DNA from 2 places in the Allobosea sp. 05T433 genome. Region 2 is predicted to be linked to the other one. Evidence: predicted binding sites of a transcription regulator. Region 2 holds the regulator's gene; the other holds the start of a gene.
The links. Region 2 encodes PhoB, which activates phosphate uptake and scavenging genes when phosphate is short. Its sites were predicted from a motif close to TGTCATNNANCTGTCAT; they were not measured.
Positions count from the first base shown of each region.

Region 1: a site for PhoB is predicted at 2,647-2,663, ahead of AC1DGP_RS19145 (RNA degradosome polyphosphate kinase). Genes of this name have one in related genera too.

Region 1 is NZ_JBFTKS010000013.1:144,891-149,438, forward strand. It holds gene ppx (exopolyphosphatase) at 1-372, opposite strand, end outside; gene AC1DGP_RS19145 (RNA degradosome polyphosphate kinase) at 380-2,575, opposite strand; gene AC1DGP_RS19150 (acyl-CoA desaturase) at 2,840-4,081, shown strand; gene AC1DGP_RS19155 (gamma-glutamylcyclotransferase family protein) at 4,163-4,450, opposite strand; gene AC1DGP_RS19160 (P-loop NTPase family protein) at 4,489-4,548, opposite strand, start outside.
Region 2 is NZ_JBFTKS010000009.1:124,857-129,404, forward strand. It holds gene greA (transcription elongation factor GreA) at 1-456, shown strand, start outside; gene AC1DGP_RS14835 (TIGR03862 family flavoprotein) at 466-1,683, opposite strand; partial or broken gene AC1DGP_RS14840 (YnfA family protein) at 1,758-2,056, shown strand; gene phoB (phosphate regulon transcriptional regulator PhoB) at 2,176-2,874, opposite strand; gene phoU (phosphate signaling complex protein PhoU) at 2,908-3,627, opposite strand; gene pstB (phosphate ABC transporter ATP-binding protein PstB) at 3,676-4,476, opposite strand; gene pstA (phosphate ABC transporter permease PstA) at 4,521-4,548, opposite strand, start outside.

The DNA.
Region 1 (4,548 bases), on a different contig from region 2:
CGACAAATAGGCTTCACGCCCCCCGGAGATCAGCTCGATCGGCTGGCCGATCGCCCGCTCGGCAAGCGCAATGAACGCAGGTCCATTGGCGGCGTCGCGTGCCGCAGCCGTCGCGATGACCCGGATATCGCGGACATGCATCGCCTCGCAGAGAATGCGGAAGCGCACGAGCGCGCCAAGCGCCTTCTCGATGGCGTCATCGGCAAGCCGCCCGGTTGTCGCGACCTGACGGCCGAGGCCGGCCATCTCCTTCTCGTTGAAGACCTGCGCCGGCGAACGCGACAGCATCTCGTAGACGACGAGACGCACCGAGTTCGAGCCGATATCGACGATGGCGAGCGTCTCGCCGAGGCTCAGCCGCCCCGGGATCAACGCCGGGTCAAGCCTTTCTGCCGGTCCGGCGCGCAAGGCTGCGGGGGCTTGAATTGGAGAGCGATTTTCCACGTCCGGACAAACTCGGATTGGTCATGAAATATTTGTGGGCGTTGAACGACTCGTCGCTCGGCGGCGGGACAATGCGTCTTGAGCCACCATCGGGCAAGATGGTCCAGCTTTGCTCGTTGTCGAGGAAATTCGCCAGCATGATCTGCTCCAGCAATTGCTGGTGCACCGTCGGATTCTGGATCGGGGTTAATGCCTCGACGCGCCGATCGAGATTCCGCGGCATCAGATCGGCCGAGGAAATATAGAGCTTGGCCTTGGCCGAGGGCAGGCCGAAGCCGGCGCCGAAGGCATAGATCCGGGTGTGCTCGAGGAAGCGTCCGACAATCGACTTGACCCGGATGTTCTCCGACAGCCCCGGAATTCCGGGTCTCAGGCAGCAGATGCCGCGCACGACGAAGTCGATCTCCACACCGGCCTGGCTCGCATCATAGAGCGCGTCGATGATCTCGGGGTCGACCAGCGAGTTGCACTTGCCCCAGATCGCACCCTTGCGGCCTGCCTTCACATGGGCAATCTCCTCGGCGATGTCGGACAGCAGGCGCTGTTTCAGCCCCACCGGTGAGACGGACATCTGCTCCAGCTCGGCCGGCTCCGCATAGCCGGTGATGAAGTTGAAGACGCGCGCGACGTCCTGCCCCATCACCGGATCGGCGGTGAAGAAGGAGACGTCGGTGTAGATGCGCGCCGTGATCGGGTGATAATTGCCGGTCGCGATATGGCAGTAGCTGACGAGTTGGCCGGCCTCGCGCCGCACCACCATCGAGAGCTTGGCGTGGGTCTTCAGCTCGATGAAGCCATAGACGACCTGCACGCCCGCGCGCTCCAGATCCTTGGCCCAGCGAATATTCGCCTCCTCGTCGAAGCGCGCCTTGAGCTCGACCAGGGCCGTCACCGACTTGCCCGCCTCGGCAGCCTCGGCCAGCGCCCTGACGATCGGCGAGTTCGATGAGGTGCGGTAGAGCGTCTGCTTGATGGCGACGACGTTGGGGTCATGCGCCGCCTGCTGCAGGAACTGCACGACGACGTCGAAGCTTTCATAGGGGTGGTGGACGAGCAGGTCCTTCTGGCGGATCGCGGCGAAGCAATCGCCGCCATGCTCGCGAATGCGCTCGGGGAAGCGGGCGTTGTACGGCTTGAACTTGAGGTCCGGCCGGTCGACGCCGACCAGCTGCGAGAGCTCGTTCAGCCCGATCATACCATCGACCTGGACGATCTCGTCGGGATCGACCTTCAGTTCGCGCACGATCAGCCGGTGCAGATGCGGCGGCATGCCGTCGCTGACCTCGAGACGGATGACGACGCCACGGCGGCGCTGCTTCAGCATCGTCTCGAAGACGCGGACCAGATCCTCGGCCTCCTCCTCGATATCGAGGTCGGAGTCGCGAATGACGCGAAACGAGCCGGTTCCCTTGACGTCGTAGCCAGGGAAGAGCTTGCCGATGAAGAGCGAGACGGTGTCTTCCAGCGTGATGAAGCGGTGCACGCCGTCGCGTGCCAGATCGGGCAGCTCGATGAAGCGGTCGATCTTCCCGGGAACCCGGATCAGCGCGTCGAGCTGCCGGCCATCGCTGATCCGCTCCAGCGCCAGCGCCAGCGTGAAGCCAAGGTTGGGGATGAAGGGAAAGGGATGCGCCGGGTCGATCGCCAATGGCGTCAGCACGGGGAAGACGAGATGGAGGAAGTGGTCCTCGAGCCAGGTGCGGTGCTGCGCACCGATGTCCTTCGGCCCCAGCAGCACGATCCGATTATCGTCCAGCTCGCGCTTGAGTTCGACCCAGCGCGCCTGCTGGTCGGCGGTAAGATCGGCCGTCGCCTTGGCGATTTCGATCAGCTGCTCGGCCGGGGTCAATCCATCCTGGCTGGGCGTGACGACACCCGCCTTGAGCTGCTCGCGCAGGCCCGAGACGCGGACCATGAAGAACTCGTCGAGATTATTGGCAGAGATCGAGAGGAAGCGGAGCTGCTCCAGCAGAGGATGGTTGCGGTTCGACGCCTCCTCCATCACCCGACGGTTGAACTGCAGCCAGGACAGCTCGCGATTGACGAAGCGGGCCGGCGAATGGCGCAGACCGATGGGACCGACCTGAGGCGCGATGTCCGCGGCCTTCACGTTTGTCGGTTCGATATTCATGAGTTTCGCCCTCGTCTCGAACGCAAGCCGGGCCGAGATCGCCCGCCTGTCAAACTTGAAGCCATCCTAGCGTGACGCTTCGATGACGGGCGAGTGCTATTCCTGCGTTGCCTCGAACCAATTGCCTTCCCACGTGGTTTCCTTGCCATGCTGCGGCGAGTGGCCTACTTGCGCGGCGCCGGCTCGTCCTGTTTGGTGCCGCTGGACATGCGGCCCGTGTCGCACCGAAGCGGCGAATCCGCGCGAACCCCACAGAGAGCATTCTTGAGCGACAGCACTGCCCCTCATGATGATGGCGACATCGTCTACCCATCCGCCGTTCCCTTCGTGCTGGCGCATCTCGCCTGTTTCGGGGCGCTCTGGAGCGGTGTGACCTGGACCTCGGTCTGGCTCGCGATCGGGCTGTACTGGTTGCGGATGTTCGCGGTCACCGGTGGCTATCACCGCTATTTCTCACATCGCTCCTACAAGACCAGCCGCTTCGGGCAGTTCCTGCTCGCGCTGCTGGCCCAATCGACGGCGCAGAAGAGCGTGCTCTGGTGGGCCTCCAAGCACCGTCACCATCATCGCTATGCCGATACCGAGCATGACGTGCATTCGCCGGTCATGACATCCTTCGCCTATTCGCATGTCGGCTGGATCTTCAGCCGCGATCACAGCACCTTCGACGATTCAACGATTCAGGACCTGACGAAGTTCCCCGAATTGCGCCTTTTGCACCGTTTCGAGCTGGCGCCCGCGATCCTGCTTGCCGGCCTCTGCTTCGCGATCGGCGGCTGGGCCGGCCTGATCGTTGGCTTCTTCTGGTCGACGGTTGCGGTCTATCACGCGACATTCTGCATCAACTCGCTCGCGCATGTGCATGGCGACAAGGACTATGTGACCGGCGACGAGAGCCGCAACAACTGGTGGCTGGCGATCATCACCATGGGCGAAGGCTGGCACAACAACCACCACGCCTATCAGTACAGCGTGCGTCAGGGCTTCCGCTGGTGGCAGTGGGACCCGACCTATTACGTGATCCTCGGTCTCTCGAAGATCGGCGCGGTCTGGGACCTGAAGGCGCCGCCGCAGGCCGTCGTCGATCGTTCGCAGGCCCTGCCGCCGCGCGTCATCGAACGCTCTGCCGAGCGGCTTGCGGCTTCGGTGCCGCTGGACCGCGTCGTCAGCGCCTTCCGGGAAGCCTATGCGGCGAGCCCTGCCCTGTCGGAGCTGCATCTGCCGACGATGACGCTCGCCGATTTGCGCGAAGCGCTCGCCGAACTGCAGCAACGTGCGGGTGACCGGCTGGCCGAAATGCAGCAGCAGGCCCAGGACGCCGTTGCGCAATGGCATCTGCCGGTCCTGCCGAGCCGCGAGGAGCTCAGCGAGAAGGCGGCCGCGATGTTCGTGCGGACGCCCTCGCTCGACGCGATCGCAGCCCGTGCGCATGAACTTCTGATCGAGGCCATGCATGCACGCCTCGTTGGGCCGTCGGCCAAGTCGGCTTCGGAAGGCGCGGCCTGAACGTTCGATTCAGGACGCGTCCGCAGCCCGGACATAGACGAACGCCTCGGTCCCGGATCTGAGCCACACCGCAATCCGGCGCTAATCCGAGACCTCGTAGGAATCGGCCGCGGCGAGCTCCGCGGCTGTGATGTTGAAGACGGTTCCGGCCACTTCGTCGGCAGGATTGCCGGACCGGGTCACGATCGGATGATGCGTCTCGCGGCTGGTGGCGATCACCTCCGGATCGGTGATCTCGACCATTGTGCGGGCGAAGCCGACAAGGGCGTCGTCACGGCCTTCGAGCTCTCGGCCGAATGTGGCGAGCTGGACGTTCCTCTGGCGCAATGTGCCGTAGGAAAACAGCCGGATCTCACGTCCGTCGGCCATACCGCTCTCCTTCCAACCTGCCTGGCTGCGCTGCCTGTTCAGTTCGCATCATCCGGAAAGAGGTCCGTCAGGACCTCGCCGGCCAGGGCGCGCGTGAC
Region 2 (4,548 bases):
TTCGTCAAGGAAGCAGAGGAAAGAGGGACCCTGGACGAGCTGCCGGACCGGCCAGTCTCGCCTCACCCGAACCTCGTGACGCCTGAGGGGCTCGCACAGATCGAGGCCCAGCTGGCGCGCTGGCATGACGAACACGCGGCGGCGCTGGCCGGAGGCGACCGCACCGAGATCGCTCAGACGCGGCGCGAGTTCCGCTACTGGGCGGCGCGGCGCGCCAGCGCCAAGCTGGCCCCTGCGCAGGAAAGGCACGACATCGTCCGCTTCGGCTCGACAGTGACGATCCGCCGGGCCGATGGGCGCGAGCAGAACTGGCGGCTGGTCGGCGAGGACGAGGCCGATCCGGCACACGGAACGCTGCCCTATGTCGCGCCGTTGGCGAGCGCGCTGATGGGCAAGGGCATTGGCGAGAGCGTCAGCATCGGCACTGAGGCGGTCGAGATCATCGCGATCTCCTGAGGCGATCGTTCAGCTATCCGCGAGCCAGGCCTGAATCCCTGCTGCAGCTGCGACTCCGGTCGCGAAACAGGCCTGCAGCAGATAGCCGCCGGTCGGCGCCTCCCAATCCAGCATCTCGCCTGCGACAAAGGTACCGGGCAAGCGTTTCAGCATGAAGCCTTCCTCGACCTCGGCCGCGGCGACGCCACCGGCGGTGGAGATCGCCCGCTCGATCGGTCTGAGACCGGTGAGCACCAGAGGCGCGGCCTTGATCAGTGCGGCCAGCCTCTCCGCGTCTTCGGGGAGTGGCCCCTTCGCCGCTTCGCGCAGCAGCGCAATCGCGGATGGAGCAAGACCTGCAGCCTTGCGCAGATGATTGCTCAGCGTCACGCCCTTGCGACGATGCGCGAGGCGCTGGACCAGCAGTGCCGCCTCGTGATCGGGCCGCAGATCGATGGTGATGACCGCCCTGCCCTCGCGCAGGATCGTCTCGCGAATCGGGGCAGAGAGTGCATAGACCGCGCCGCCTTCCAGACCCGTCGCATCGATCATCGCCTCGCCGGGCACGGATTGGCCGCCGAAGCTCAGGACGATGCGCTTCAACGGTACTCCGGCAAAACGCTCTCGCATGGTCTGGGACCAATCGACCGTGAAACCGCCATTGGCCGGGCGCAGCGGCGCGATCGCAACGCCGCGCGCCGCCAACAAGGGTGCCCAGCCACCATCCGAACCCAGCCGTGGCCAGCTCGCACCGCCGAGCGCGAGCAGCGTCGCGTCGGGCCGCGCCTCGACATCGGCGCCATCGCGGCTCCGGAACGTCAGAGCTCCCGCTTCGCTCCAGCCGGTCCAGCGCTGCCCAGGCGCGAAGGCGACGCCGAGACCATCGAGCCGGCGCAGCCATGCCCGCAGCAGGGGCGAGGCCTTCATGGCGCGCGGGAAGACGCGGCCGCTGCTGCCGACGAACGTGTCCTGCCCGAGCGCATCGGCCCAGTCGCGCAGGGATTGTGGCGGGAAGGCGCGAATGGCCGGCTCCAGCCAGGCTTGCGCATCGCGATAGCGGGGCAGGAACCTGTCGAGCGGTTCGGAATGGGTAAGGTTCAATCCGCCGCGCCCGGCCAGCAGGAATTTGCGGGCCGGCGAGGGCATGCGATCGTAGATCGTGACGGTGTCCCCGGCTGCCGCAAGGCGCTCGGCCGCGATCAGCCCGGAGGGCCCTGCTCCAATAATGGCGACGTGATGTGTGGGCATCGGTCCGGCTTGCCGTCAGCGCGCCCTGCGGTCAAGGGTAATCCCGCCCCGAAGGCCATCGACAGGGACGAACCATGCCGACCATCGCCGCCTATTTCGGCGCAGCCATTCTCGAAATCGCCGGCTGTTTCGCGTTCTGGGGCTGGCTCCGGCTCGACAAGCCCATCTGGTGGCTCGTACCCGGACTGTTTTCGCTCGCCCTGTTCGCCTGGCTGCTGACGCTGGCGGAGAGCGAAGCCGCCGGACGGGCCTATGCCGCCTATGGCGGCGTCTACTCTGGGCCGTGGAAGGCTTTCGCCCCGACCGCTGGGACATTATCGGTGGGCTGATCTGCCTCGCCGGCGCGGCGATTATTATCGCAGGGCCGCGCTAGGGTATCGGCCCGAAAGGTGGATTGCGGTTTTCGGGAAGGCCGATGCAACCATAGACGGTTAGATCGTCGGGCGGATTCGATATCCGGCCCGATGATCCAAGTCCCCGATGATCCAAGTCTCAGCTCCGCGCAAAGGTCTCGTCGAAGGCATAGCCGGCACCGCGCACGGTCCGCAGCGGGTCCTTGGCGTTGTCAGGAGTGATCGCCTTGCGCAGCCGGCCGACATGGACGTCGACGGTGCGCTCGTCGATATAGACGTCGCGGCCCCAGACCGCGTCGAGCAGCTGGGCCCGGGAATAGACCCGCCCCGGCGCCTGCATCAGGAATTCGAGCAGGCGGAACTCGGTCGGGCCGAGATGCAGCTCGCTGCCTGAGCGGCGGACACGGCGGGTGGTGCGGTCGAGTTCGAGATCGCCGGCGGCCAACAGGCCGGCGACATGACCCGGCTTGGCGCGGCGTAGCAACGCCTGGATGCGGGCGATCAGCTCGGGCAGCGAGAACGGCTTGACGACATAGTCGTCGGCCCCGGTGGCGAGGCCGCGCACACGCTCGGTTTCCTCGCCGCGGGCGGTGAGCATGATGATCGGCACCCGCTCGGTATCGCGACGGGTCCGCAGCCTCCGGCAGAGCTCGATGCCGGAAAGGCCCGGCAGCATCCAGTCGAGCAGCACGAGGTCCGGCGTATGATCGCGCAGATGCAGCTCGGCATCGTCGCCACGCGCGACGCTGTCGACCTCGAAGCCCTCGGCTTCGAGATTGTAGCGCAGCAACAGGGTCAGCGGCTCTTCGTCCTCAACGATCAGGATGCGTGCAGGCATGTCTCACTCGGTCCCAAAGGTGTCGGGCGCCGGTCACTCACCGGTGGCGGCGTCCAGAAGGATATTGGTCGTGTCGAGCTTCGGGCGGGCTGCGTCCAAGGCTTCGCCCGTGACGAGATAGTGGATCGTCTCGGCGATGTTGGTGGTGTGGTCGCCGATGCGCTCGACATTCTTGGCGCAGAACAGGAGATGCGTGCAGAAGGTGATGTTGCGCGGGTCTTCCATCATATAGGTGAGCAGCTCGCGGAAGAGCGAGGTATAGAGCGCGTCGATCTCATCGTCGCGGCGCCAGACCTCCATGGCCTTCTGCTCGTTGCTGACGGCGTAAGCGTCGAGCACGTCCTTGAGCTGGGCCTGAACCAGGCGGCTCATATGCTCGAGGCCGACGACCGCGCGCGACGGCGGCTGGAACTGGCCGGAGATGGCGACCGCGCGCTTGGCGATATTCTTGGCGAGATCGCCGACACGCTCGATATCGGCGGCGATGCGGATGGCGGAGATCAGCTCGCGCAGGTCGTTGGCGAGCGGCTGGCGCCGGGCGATGGTGAGCACCGCCTTCTCCTCTACCTCGCGCTGCAGATTGTCGAGGCGCTGGTCGGCGCTGATGACCTTCTGTGCCAGCCCGGTGTCGCGGCGCACCAGGGCGACTGTCGAATCGCCGAGCATGCGCTCCGACATGCCCCCCATCTCGGCCAGGCTGCGGCGGATCCCCTCGAGATCGGCATCATATGAGCGGACGATGTGATCAGTCATCGCGGCGTATCCTTTGTCGGCAAAGCAGTTGGAAGGCTGGGCGCCGGTTCAGCCGAAGCGGCCGGTGACGTAGTCCTGCGTCTGCTTCTTGTGCGGGTTCATGAAGATGGTGTTGGTGGCGTCGAATTCGATCACCTCACCGAGATACATGAAGGCGGTGTACTGCGAGATACGCGCCGCCTGCTGCATGTTGTGGGTGACGATGACGATGGTGAAGTCGGTCTTGAGCTGCTCGAGCAGGTCCTCGATCTTGCCGGTCGAGATCGGATCGAGCGCCGAGGTCGGCTCGTCGAACAGGATGACTTCCGGCTTCTGGGCAATGGTCCGCGCAATGCAGAGGCGCTGCTGCTGGCCGCCGGACAGGCCCATGCCGGAGGTCTTCAGCTTGTCCTTGACCTCGTCCCAGAGCGCGGAACGGCGCAGCGCACCCTCGACGCGGTCATCGAGCTCGGATTTCGGTGGCTTCTCGTAGAGGCGGATGCCGAATGCGACATTGTCGTAGATCGACATCGGGAAGGGCGTCGGCTTCTGGAACACCATGCCGACGCGCGAGCGCAGCTCGTTCACATCGATATCGTTGCTGATGACGTTGCGGCCGTCGAGCAGGATCTCGCCGGTGGCGCGCTGCTCGGGATAAAGCGAGTAGATCCGGTTGAAAATGCGCAGCAGGGTCGACTTGCCGCAGCCCGACGGTCCGATCAGGGCCGTGACATGGCGGTCCCGGAAGTCGAGATTGATGTTCTTCAGCGCCTTGTGCTCGCCGTAGTAGAAATCGAGGTTCTTGACCGCGATCCGGACGGGGGCCTCGGCATCAAGCGCTTGCGGGCTCAGTTCCAGCGTCGAAAGCATCGACTTGTTCCTTCAGATCGAACGCGACGAGGGTTTAAGGCCGTTCATTTGCCGCCCCGCACGATACGGCGG